4 regions of the Shewanella sp. SM71 genome follow, and region 4 is predicted to be linked to each of the others. Evidence: predicted binding sites of a transcription regulator. Region 4 holds the regulator's gene; each other region holds the start of a gene.

Region 1 (3,171 bases), on a different contig from region 4:
TCTGTGGTGAGGTCAAAATAGTGCGGTGTATCCTGCTGCACTACGGCGACGCGACAGGCAAACGCCTTGGGCGACAAGCGCTCAATATCTTGATCAAAAAGGGTAATTTTGCCCTGAGTCTGGCGAACAAACCGATACAAACAGCGCAGCAAGCTAGACTTGCCCGCACCGTTAGGGCCAATCAGCCCCAGCATCTGCCCCGTTGGCAGCGTAAAGTTAATATTGGAAAGTATGGTTTTGCCATCGATACACCAGCTCAACTGGCTCACATTAAGCGCGACTGACGGGCTCAATGATGGGTTAGTGTCATTCACGGGGCTGTTAGTTTGGATTGCAGAAAGTTTCACCTAAGCGGCGCTCCTATCGAGTCCAAACCTGTATAAAAAAAGGTTGTGCATATTGTCATCTGCTCCCTCGAGTCACCCGCTCGAGAACTAAGGCTGCACGCAGCGATAACAGAAATAGGCAGGTCTCCTGACTTGTAGAAAAGAAGGAGCTAGGCTCTAGAATCTAGAATCTAGGTGCTTCTTTAAACTACTCACAGTTGCGGGCACAGTTCGGGCTGACTGACGAGCAGCTCCCCGATTCCCTATTATGTTTGGGTTGATATGCTCTTTGTTAACAACGCCACTATTAATTAAAACAGCGGAGCGATTCGAACAAAGAGAGTCTATTCCCAACACCTATTTCTGCGACGTTATCACTCATTGCGCATGTAATACGCTATCTCGTTCAAACGTCAGGGAAAAGCATTATCCTACATCTATCCCATTAGGCAATGCTGTTTAAATCAGAATATTTTCATGTCAGCTTATTCTCGCCAAACAATCACGCCTACACCATAACTCCTAGGTCGTGAAATAAGGCCTCAACACCTGCGCCCACTCGGCCAATCTAAACGCCAATAGCAGGCACCCTGTTCATCTTGCAGCACATTAATGCTCACCACGGCCGCCACGGGTAAATCGAGTTGACTATAAAACCCCACCGCCCGTTCAACCCCTAAGGCACGCGCCATTAAGTGACGGATCACCCCGCCGTGGGTCACGACCCACACTTGAGTGGCTGGCATATTGACAGTGGTTTCATTAACGGCACTGTTTTCATTACCCATTTTATGTGAGTCAAGGGTCAATCGTTCAAACTCGGCGGCGAGTATCTGGTCAATCGTCCCATTCACCCGCGACTCAAAACTTGCCATAGTTTCACCATTAGGCGGCGGAGTTTGCCAAGGGTTTTGCCAATACGCCGCTAAGTGTTCGCCCTCTTGTTGATACAGTTCATCGAGCCGACAACCGTCCCAATCACCAAAATCAATTTCCCGTAAACCCGACAAACACTGCGCCTGCAATGGCCTTGACTCAGATATCAGTGCCGCCGTCGAATGCAGCTCGGCGGCAAAAGCGTGGGCAAAATCGGCGCAACGGCGTGAAGTCGAGCTATAAATCGCGCTACACACGCTGGCCTGTGACTCAACTGCTGCCGACATTTGTTGCCAACCCTTTTTGCTTAAAGGCACATCCACACGACCCCGCAAAATAGCGCCGCCTTCACACTCACCGTGGCGCAACAATAACAATCGAACTTGTTTCATATATGCCTTTTTAGTTAGGGACTAGATGCTAGGAACTCAAGCCGAGGGCCTAAATTCTTGATTCTCGATTCTCGCTCCTAATGCCTTTGACTTTCATCTTGCCCTGACAATCATAAGTCGCGTATTATGGACGTCTATACGTTTAAATGTCCAAAACAAATTTTTAAGAACAAGTATTCAAAAAATGTCGGCAGACGACAATAAAATGCACTTAGCATAACAATGGCCGATTTTTGGACTTAACTTAGCTGTATTTAAGGTAATTATTTATGACGATACCCTCAACCAAAGCCAGCCAAATATTAGCAGACATTCGCAAACAGCTTGCAGAGCGCATTCTGATCTTAGACGGTGCCATGGGCACTATGATCCAAGGCTACAAGCTGGAAGAAGAGGACTATCGCGGCGAACGTTTTAAAGATTGGCATACGGATGTCAAAGGTAACAACGACCTCTTGGTCTTGTCGCAACCCCACATCATCAAACAAATTCACACCGACTACTTAAACGCCGGTGCCGACATCATTGAAACCAACACCTTTAACGCCACCACCATCGCCATGGCCGACTACGACATGCAGTCGCTGTCCGCCGAAATTAACTTAGTCGGCGCGCGACTCGCCCGTGAAGCCTGTGATGAAGCCTTTGCTGCCACAGGCATTCCACGCTACGTCGCCGGTGTGTTAGGCCCCACTAACCGTACGTGTTCGATTAGCCCTGATGTGAACGACCCAGGCTATCGCAACGTCAGCTTCGATGAGTTAGTAACTGCTTACAAAGAATCCACTAAGGCACTGATTGAGGGCGGCGCGGATATCATTATGGTCGAGACCATATTCGATACCTTAAACGCCAAAGCCGCGCTGTTTGCGATTGAATCCGTATTCGATGACTTATTCGGTAAGCATTCTAAAGACAGATTGCCGATCATGATTTCGGGCACCATTACCGATGCCTCTGGCCGCACACTGACTGGCCAAACGACCGAAGCCTTTTACAATTCCCTTCGCCATATCAAGCCCTTATCTATCGGTCTTAACTGTGCACTTGGGCCAAAAGAATTACGCCCCTATGTGGAAGAATTATCCCGCATCAGTGAGTGTTATGTGTCGGCGCATCCGAATGCAGGCCTGCCGAACGAGTTTGGCGGTTACGATGAAACCCCAGAGGACATGGCGAACGTGATCGAAGATTGGGCGCGCGAAGGCATGCTTAATATTATCGGGGGTTGTTGTGGTAGTACGCCTGAACATATCCGCGTGATCCGCGAAGCGGTGAGCCGTCACGATCCACGTATTTTGCCAGACATTCCGGTCGCTTGCCGCTTGGCCGGTTTGGAACCACTGACTATCGACGCCCAATCCCTGTTCGTTAACGTGGGTGAGCGCACCAACGTCACAGGTTCGGCCAAGTTTTTAAAGTTGATCAAAGAAGGCAAGTTTGAGCAAGCGCTCGATGTCGCCCGCGAGCAGGTCGAAAGCGGCGCGCAAATCATCGACATCAACATGGACGAAGGCATGCTCGATGGCGCCGAGATCATGCACAAGTTTTTAAACTTGATTGCCTCTGAGCCCGAC
Region 2 (3,171 bases), on a different contig from region 4:
ATATCTTTAACTGACTAACTGCACAGCTCAAAGTGAGTTTGATAGGTTTGCGCCCAACGTAAAAGCTCAACCCGATTACGAGACTGTGTCTTGCGGAAAATAGAAGAAATATGCGCCTTCACTGTATGTTCGCTGATACATAACCTATGAGCGATTTCTTTATTCCTCGCACCACTCGATACGAATTGAATGATAGTGCGTTCACGGGATGTCAGCATCTGCAGCATAGCCACAGTATCAGAGGGCATTTCATTATTACCTTCTAACTTTTGTACGACACGGCGAAACATTTTGCTTAGCAAAGTTCTATCGTACCAAAGTTCCTCTGCCACCATTTTACGTAAACCCGTTAACATCAGATCCATACGTTGATCGGCAAATAAAATGCCTCGAATGCCGAGTAACATTGCAGATTCTTGGTCTAAGGAGTCTCGCTCAACTTGATACAACGCCACAGGAAAATGTGACACTAATCGCGAAGCTAACAGAGGTATCCCTTTGTTATCTAATGCTGAACCTTTTTGGGTGATCAGATAAAAACTACGGCGACTCTTGTCTAAATCCAGTTCTGCCGCATGCTTTACTATACGCGTTTTCAAACCTATGGATTCAGCGAGTAACGCTAAATGACATGGCGCGGCCATTTGGTGTAAAAAAACCAATTCATTAATTGTGCTCAATGACTCTCCTCCCTGAAAAGTATTCTCTATTGCAAAATGGTATGTTTGACTCGTCTTTTTAGTTAGATTTTTCAACATTCCATTAACCTAGTTAATTCTGACTAGTTAACGATTGAAAAACATCACCCAAATGTACTATTCCCTGTTTAATGCTAGTAGGTTCGACTAACTCACCACAATAAAATGGAATAACAGTCAAAAATACCGTTTTACTTGGCCAACGCCCAGCACCTAATACTTTCCAACTATGACGTTATCAATCCAAAGTTGCAACACAAAGAAAACACAATAACAACACTAAAGTATGACAACTCAATGTCATCACACTCACACCATATATTTCAGGGAAGAAAGTCTTACAACTCAAACAGAGAGCATCACCCACTTTTAGCCGCTAAATCCTCTGCTTGAGTCTCGCGATTTGTTTATCTTGAAAACGAGACAGTAAAGCTAACGCGACAATAGCACCAATGAGGGCAAGAAACATGTCAGATTGGGTATCCCATACATAGCCTTGAGTCCCTAAAAAGGCTTCAGCCCCTTCGCCAGTTGCCACGGCAACCCACCATTCGATCAGTTCATAAAACGCCGAAAAAGCGAGTACAAAACAAGTGGCAAGAAACGCACACCAAGCCCCAGGTTTAACAGCTTGATTACGCAACATAATTTCACGGGCGAGCATGGCTGGGATAAAACCTTGCGCAAAATGACCCACTTTATCGTAATTATTACGTTCTGAACCCATCCAATCGGCAATCGTGTCGAATAACGGCACTTCAGCGTAAGTATAATGAGCACCTACAAACAACACACAGCAGTGTATTAAGACGAGAAAATATACTAAAGGTGTCAGTGGAAAACGTTTGCGAGTAAAGAATAAAATCGGTACAGCAATCAATGCAGGCAAGGCTTCGAGCCACCACGTGAAAGGATCTGCGGGTTTTATCGCCGACCACACCAAAACTGAGAGGTAAATACCGCACCATGCGATTTTGTTATTCAATGTTTCTTCCTCTTATGCGATATTGTTCTAAATTTAGAATATTAACTTTAGCCATCTAGCCCTCCACACTGAGCAAAAAAAGTGCTACTTTGGTGGGTGAAGGTTGTGAGCATATCATAAGAAACATTTCTATTAATTAGAGGGTACCCATATCATGGCGAAACATTCGCTGGACAAGGATAAGATCAAGATCCTGCTGTTGGAAGGCGTCCACCAATCTGCGGTCGATGTATTTGAACGTGCGGGATACACTAATATCGAATACCACAAAGCTTCCTTAAGCGATGAAGCCTTACTTGAGTCCATTAAAGATGCGCATTTTGTGGGACTTCGTTCGCGTACCCAATTAACTGCAGAGGTGCTGAAACGTGCCGAGAAGTTAATCGCGATAGGATGTTTCTGTATTGGAACCAACCAAGTTGACCTTGCCACCGCCGAATCCCTTGGTATCCCAGTATTTAACGCTCCCTTCTCAAACACTCGCAGTGTTGCAGAACTCGTGATTGGCGAAATCATTATGTTGATGCGGGGTATCCCTGAACGCAACGCTATCGCTCACCGTGGCGGCTGGATGAAAACCGCAGCGGGCAGCTATGAAGTGCGTGGTAAAACCTTAGGTGTGATTGGTTACGGCCATATTGGTACTCAACTTGGCATTCTGGCGGAAACCTTAGGTATGCGCGTCGTGTTCTTCGATATCGAAGACAAACTGCCACTAGGTAACGCACAACAAGTCCATTCGTTGGAACTCCTATTAGCACAAGCTGATGTAGTAAGCTTACATGTCCCTGAAACTCCACAAACAAAAGACATGATAGGCGCTGCCGAGTTTGCAGCAATGAAAAAGGGCAGCATCTTTATCAACGCATCACGCGGTACTGTAGTCGATATTGAAGCTTTAACCGTTGCGTTAAAAGAACGTCACCTCGCAGGTGCAGCAATCGATGTATTCCCCGTTGAACCACAATCGAATGACGATGAATTTATCAGTCCTCTACGCGGTTTAGACAATGTTCTCCTCACGCCGCACGTCGGCGGTAGCACGGCCGAAGCCCAAGAAAACATTGGTATCGAAGTCGCGGGTAAGCTCGCTAAATACTCAGACAACGGCTCAACCGTTTCTGCGGTTAACTTCCCTGAAGTGTCATTACCAACGCATAAAGGCACCTCGCGCTTGCTGCATATTCACCAAAACCGTCCGGGTGTGTTGATCAAGATCAACCAAGCCTTCTCGGAAAAAGGCATCAACATCGCCGCCCAATATTTGCAGACCACCGCAGAAATTGGTTATGTCGTGATGGAAGTAGACACAACTCAAGCGGAAGAAGCCTTAGTTGAACTCAAAGCCATTGAAGGTACATTGCGTACTCGCGTGCTGTTTTAAACTTTAAACTCCACTCGCTTTAAGCCTATCGACTAAAGCACACATATTAAGGCGCACAGATCATTCACAGATATGTGCGCCTTATGCTTTTGAGCCAACTGGAA
Region 3 (3,171 bases), on a different contig from region 4:
GTATTCCACCATATCGTTGCGCTCGGCCTCACCATGAACCAGCACATCGATACCGAGTTTAAGCTGGCGGTCGATAGTATCGCGGGTGACTTGTTGTAATTGCTCTGTATATTGTGCATCACTCAGATCGCCCTTGCGCCAACGACTGCGTAGTCCACGGATTGCAGGTGTTTGTGGGAAGGAGCCAATGGTGGTGGTCGGCAACAGAGGTAAACGGTATTTCTGCTGCTGCACTGCTTGGCGTACGGTGAAATCACTGACGCGCTCATAATCGGCAGATGTCAACGCGGCAACGCGGGCAATCACTTGACTGTCGGCAGCCTGCGCTTTCGCCTCGCGGCGCGCCAAACTGGTTTGCACAATCTCTTTTGCCGCGATAGATTCAGGTGCCAGTAGCAATTGGCGCACATTGGCCAGTTCAAGTAATTTTTGCTTCGCAAACGCGAGTTGTTGACGCAGCGCGGGCTCAAGCGTGGCTTCCACATCTAAATCCACAGGGCTGTGCAGGAGTGAGCAAGAAGTACCGATCCACAAGCGATCTCCGAGATCACGGGCAACCGCGCCTATGCGTTCGGCAATCAAATCCGCCTCTGCCGCCCACACGTTGCGACCATTGACCACACCCACCGACAAAATTTGATCTCGACCAAGCGCATGGGCAAAGACTGCCAATTGATCCGGCGCTGTGACTAAATCGACATGCAACCCCGCGACCGGCAAGGCCGATACCAGCGCTTGATGGTGTGCGATACCGCCGTAATAACTGGTAAGAAGGATCTTCACCTTCGCAGTGCTGAGGGCTTGATACGCCTCAGTCATCGCCGCTTGCCATTCGCCATCCAATTCCAATGCGAGAATGGGCTCATCGAGCTGTACCCATTGCACTCCCAGAGCAGCAAAACGCACCAAAATGTCAGCATAAGCAGCTAATAAATTGGGTAATAAGCTTAACTTATCAAACTCTTGGCCCACGGTTTTAGCAAGGAACAAGTAGCTAACAGGGCCGAGTAGCACAGGTTTTGCTTTATAACCTAAGGACTGCGCTTCGCTAACTTCATCAAAGAACTGCTCATAGGCAATCGAAAACTCTTGGTTTTGGCTGAGCTCAGGTACCAGATAGTGATAGTTAGTATTGAAATACTTGGTCATTTCAGAGGCTGGCGCATCTTGGCCCGTTGGCGCTCTGCCGCGGGCAACACGGAATAAAGTATCGAGATCGATTGCCCCTTCACCACGATGACGATCAGGAATGGCATTTAAAGTCGCGCTTAAGGTCAGCACTTGATCATAAAAGGCAAAATCACCTACGGGAACTTGCTCAATGCCAGCAGCAGCTTGCCACTGCCAATGGGTGCGGCGAAGTTCACTCGCCACTTCACGTAATTGTGCCTGAGTGCTCTCACCACGCCAGTATTTTTCTAAGGCAAATTTCAATTCACGACGACGCCCAATACGGGGAAACCCAAGACTATTTAATTGCATACTCTATCTTCCTTTATTTGAGATAAGCCATATTCGGCACTTACACCCACCAGATTGTTTTCTCTTGGCACTTTTCAGCACTTCAGCCTGATAAATAACAATGGGCGTCTGGACGTCTAGAAGTTTATTGTGTTAGTCTCTATTCCAGCAACCGAATTGATTTCAAGCACAACATGAGCGAAATTCACTTGGAGTGAACATGATCGAACTAAGACACCTGCGAACCTTAATGGCCCTGAAAGAAAGCGGCAGTTTGGCGGGCGCAGCCAAAAAACGTTTTGTCACTCAATCCGCCCTCTCCCACCAGATTAAGGAGCTGGAGCAAAGGATTAACTCGCCCATTTTTGTGCGTAAGAGTAAGCCACTGTCATTCACCCAAGAAGGTGCACGCCTGCTGCATCTGGCCGAAGAAATTTTGCCTAAGGTGTTAGAAACCGAGACAGATTTGAAGAATGGGCTGGAAACCGAAACCAATCAGTTGCGTGTCGGCATTGAGTGCCATAGCTGTTTTCGCTGGTTAATGCCTGTAATGGAGCAATTTAGGCAAGATCATCCGGCAGCCGAGTTAGACTTGTCGAGCCGTCATCTGTTCGACTCGCTCAATGCCTTAGAAATGGGTGAACTGGATATTGTATTAACCTCAGATCCTGTGCCTGGGCATTCACTCGCCTACCAGCATTTGTTTGATTTTGAAGTGAAGTTAGTGGTTGCTAAGGATCATCCTTTAGCGAAAGAAGCCTATGTCACCCCTAAGCAATTAGCACACTTGCCTATTATCAGTTATCCAGTGCCGTTGACGCGTTTAGACATTTATCGCCACTTTTTAGAGCCTGCGGGCATAGAGGCGGGCGAGCAAAAAACCTGTGATTTAACAATGATGTTATTGCAACGCATCGCCTGTAAAGACGGCATAGCCGCACTGCCAAGCTGGTCGATTAATGAAGGACATGGACTGAGTCTCGCTACGGTAAAACTCGGCCAAGAAGGTCTGAAACGACCGCTATTTGGTGCCTATCGCCGCCACAGTGCTAACTCTGCATTGATCCAAAATTGGTTACAACTGGTGGCGAGGGAAGGTTTATCCCGCCAGCAGAAGACGAATTAATGCGGGTGAAATTGACTAAAAAAGCCTGCGAATGCAGGCTTTTTTATTGAGTCAAATGACTATTTCATAGCATCGACAAATTACAGCGGATTCATCAACAATCCACGCATAGACAAGACACGGCGCAGTATCAACCCTGATGAATTAGGATTACGGGTCTGACGCAAATTATGGGCGATCATAAATTCTTGACGCAGATCCTGATCGAGATCTAACGCCTCGAACGCTTCGATGGTTAAGGTCTGTTGTTGATTATCAATCAATGACTTAATCACACTTAAAGGAAATGACTGTTCGGCATTAGCATTTAAATAGGCAAATGCGGTCAGTGCGATAATTTGGCCGAACACACTGAACAGAGCTAAGGTTTGTACTTCGTCAGCATCAACCTCCACACCTTCCATATCCGCTAAGCTATCTACCGCATCCGTTGCAATATCTTCAGTCAGCTTCCAATAACCTTGGACCAACTTTTTATAGGGCTGTGGCAGTTCATCGAGGCGTTCTTTTAAATAGAACGTAAAGGCGTAGCGATAGATATTAACTTGACCTAAGCGGATCAAAGCTTCTTTCAACGAGCGAGT
Region 4 (3,171 bases):
ACAACAAGCTGATGAGTTGCGCTTTATCAGTGGCCAAACGCTCACGCAGATCTCGGGCTTGTTCATTCGACAACAACTGCTCAATCAATCCCTGTTGGTAACTGATCAGCACTTGTAATTCTTCTTGCCATAGCTGACCCGCATCACGCAGCGCTAATAATTTATACAGGAAATTCGTGCTTTTACCCGCTGCAGAGACCACCACGAGATCATCACTATGACCGTGGGTTAACAGGATATGGGCGACTCGGCGATAACAATCGGCATCCGCTAAACTGGAGCCACCAAATTTATGTAAGTGACAACGTGCCATCTATTATTCCTCTACTGACAAGCCGCAACGGCGGCTAATCCTGCTTGAATATCTGCAACTAAATCGGCGGCATCTTCAATACCCACCGATAGACGCAATAGGGTGTCCTTAATACCAGCCTCGAAGCGCGCCTGCGGCTCCATGGCTCTGTGGGTCATAGTTGCGGGCACGGCCACTAAACTTTCGACGCCACCTAAACTTTCCGCCACGCTAAATAAGCTGAGTGCACCTAAAAAGGCCACCACTTCGGCCTCGCCGCCTTTTAGTTCAAAACTCAGCATAGCGCCAAAGCCCTGTTGTTGCTTGGCCGCAATGGCGTGGCCTGGGTGATCCGCAAGCCCTGGGTAATAGACTTTACTCACCACAGGGCTTTGCGTTAATACCTCAATAATACGCTGGGCATTGGCTTGATGCTCGCGAATACGCACCGCTAAGGTACGCAGGCCGCGCAGGGTCAGATAACTGTCAAAGGCTGACCCCGTTAAGCCTAGAGTGTTCGACCACCAATGTAAGCTTTCGCCGATTTGCGCGTCTTTGGCGACCACTGCGCCGCCGACCACATCGCTGTGGCCATTGATATATTTAGTGGTGGAGTGGATAACGATATCCGCGCCTAACAATAGGGGTTGTTGCAATATCGGCGATAAAAAGGTGTTATCGACCACCACCAGCGCGCCGACCTCATGGCTCGCCTTAGCAATGGCTTCGATATCTACCACACGCAATAACGGGTTCGATGGGGTTTCGAGCCACACCATCTTAGGATTCTGCGCAATGGAGGCGGCTAACGCTTGGCTGTCGGTTTGGTCGACCACAATGAGCTTAAACTGGCCTTTCTTCGCCAAGTTGGTAAATAAACGGTAGGAACCACCATAGCAATCATGGGGCACAACTAATAGGTCATCGGCGCCGAGCAAAGTCGTCACTAAGGTGATGGCCGCCATGCCAGTGCACGTCACTATGCCAGTGGCGCCCTTTTCTAATTGGGCTAATGCTTCGCCTAAAATGCAGCGCGTTGGGTTGCCTGAACGACTGTAATCGAATTCGCGGGGATTTTTATGACCATCGAAGGCGTAATTAGTCGACAAATAAATCGGTGGCACAACTGCGCCATATTGAGTATCGCTTTCGATACCCTGACGCACTGCCAGTGTGGCTAATTGACGCTCTGCCATGGGTGGACTCCTAAATTCGGTAGACTGATAGAGATGTCTGGACGTCTAAATGTACCTAAGCCCAACGCCATCGTCAATAGGCGTGAAGACGTTTAGACGTCTGAACATAAAGAAATCTGTTTGCAATCACAAAGAAATAGTAGCAATAATTTGACTGTTCTTTGTAAGGGTTTAAAATCTGCCCCGAATTTAGCGTTATAACAGGTGAGTCAATGACTGAATGGAATGGGGAATACATCAGCCCCTATGCTGAACATGGCAAGAAGAATGAACAAGTAAAAAAAATTACTGTGTCTATTCCGCTCAAAGTGCTTAAGGTCCTCACGGACGAACGTACTCGTCGTCAGGTCAATAATTTGCGTCACGCCACCAACAGCGAGCTGTTGTGTGAGGCATTTTTGCACGCCTACACTGGCCAGCCATTGCCCAACGATGAAGATCTGTCAAAAGATAACCCAGACAGCATTCCCGCCGAAGCCAAGTTGTTGATGGATCAAATGGGAATCGAGTGGGAAGACATGGAATAGCGACTCGTCGCTTTCAAAGTCATATCACAGTGCTCATCAATAGGGATCGTTAACGATCCCTTTTTGTTTATACCCAAGCGACTTCAAACTTTAAATTTCACCATCTTGAGTTGGTTTGGGATATAGGAAATCCTATGTTTTCTATGATAGATCCACAGACACTCGCCTTAGCCTCGCTGGTCGTGTTTCTGGGCGCCTTAACCCAAAGTCTGATTGGGTTTGGGCTTGCGGTTGTCGCCAGTCCTTTGCTGTATATCGTCGATCCACAACTTGTACCTGCGCCTGTTATTGCTATGGGTTTCTCCATCGCCCTGCTGACCTTAGTGCGTGAACGCGGTCACTTAGAATTCAATGGCTTGCAATATGCGCTCCTAGGTCGCGTGCCCGGCGGTTTTATCGGCGCGAGTTTATTACTGTTTGCGCCTCAACCCATACTGGGTTTATCCATCGCCGCCATTGTGACTATCGCGGTGATCCTCAGCCTGTATAAATTCAGCCTGCCAGTGAATAAGAAAACCCTCTTCGGTGCGGGCGTGGTTTCAGGGATCTTCGGCAATATCGCCGCGATTGGTGGCCCGCCGATGGCGATTTTGTTGGCAGGCAAAGATGCCTCGCAGTTTCGTGCTGCCCTGTCGGCCTTCTTCATTTTTAGCTCCATGATTGCATTGATCATTTTAGCGATCACTGGCTTATTAGAATTAAAACATCTGTGGCTGTCGTTGATGCTGCTCCCCTCAGTGATTTTAGGTTACTTAGTCGCAGGACGATTAGTGGGCCGTGTCGATAAAGAGAAGACAAAGATGGCGACGTTAGTCCTGTGCAGTATCAGCGCCTTAGTGCTAACGGTGAAGTCGGTTATTGAGTTATTACCCCAATAAGCGTCCTGCTTGTACTGGCAAACCTTCTCAAGATTCAAACAATAAAAAAGCACTGACATTGCCAGTGCTTTTTCTTTATCTATCAATATGTAAAGCTAGATTACACTCAGCTTAAATAGCTTTGCCCTGCGTACACAATAAAGTGTCTTAAGGCGAGTACGCCCGTTAAGCTCGCACAAGCCACCATGATCATCGCGCCCTTAGTGTGGCGAGTCGCGGCGGGTAGCAGCATAAACAGCAATGGAATACCAAAACCTATACCGACAACGCCTATCCAG

The links. The regulator MetJ, encoded in region 4, represses methionine synthesis genes. The targets are predictions, from matches to a motif close to TAGACGTCTAGACGTCTA.
Region 1: the regulator MetJ is predicted to act here: its motif matches at 1,722-1,739, upstream of metH (methionine synthase).
Region 2: the regulator MetJ is predicted to act here: its motif matches at 1,732-1,749, upstream of serA (phosphoglycerate dehydrogenase).
Region 3: the regulator MetJ is predicted to act here: its motif matches at 1,592-1,609, upstream of metE (5-methyltetrahydropteroyltriglutamate--homocysteine S-methyltransferase).

The regions. Positions count from the first base shown of each region.
Region 1 is NZ_JAKKRW010000025.1:58,863-62,033, reverse strand. It holds gene L5L97_RS20055 (ABC transporter ATP-binding protein) at 1-347, opposite strand, end outside; cobalamin riboswitch at 447-647, opposite strand; gene L5L97_RS20050 (histidine phosphatase family protein) at 869-1,594, opposite strand; gene metH (methionine synthase) at 1,864-3,171, shown strand, end outside.
Region 2 is NZ_JAKKRW010000018.1:87,439-90,609, forward strand. It holds gene L5L97_RS17080 (helix-turn-helix transcriptional regulator) at 15-680, opposite strand; gene L5L97_RS17085 (DUF2238 domain-containing protein) at 1,075-1,683, opposite strand; gene serA (phosphoglycerate dehydrogenase) at 1,838-3,067, shown strand.
Region 3 is NZ_JAKKRW010000002.1:64,828-67,998, reverse strand. It holds gene metE (5-methyltetrahydropteroyltriglutamate--homocysteine S-methyltransferase) at 1-1,482, opposite strand, end outside; gene L5L97_RS02760 (LysR family transcriptional regulator) at 1,682-2,587, shown strand; gene L5L97_RS02755 (HDOD domain-containing protein) at 2,668-3,171, opposite strand, start outside.
Region 4 is NZ_JAKKRW010000031.1:12,504-15,674, reverse strand. It holds gene L5L97_RS21810 (bifunctional aspartate kinase/homoserine dehydrogenase II) at 1-313, opposite strand, end outside; gene metB (cystathionine gamma-synthase) at 325-1,488, opposite strand; gene metJ (met regulon transcriptional regulator MetJ) at 1,701-2,015, shown strand; gene L5L97_RS21795 (sulfite exporter TauE/SafE family protein) at 2,150-2,893, shown strand; gene nrfD (NrfD/PsrC family molybdoenzyme membrane anchor subunit) at 3,000-3,171, opposite strand, start outside.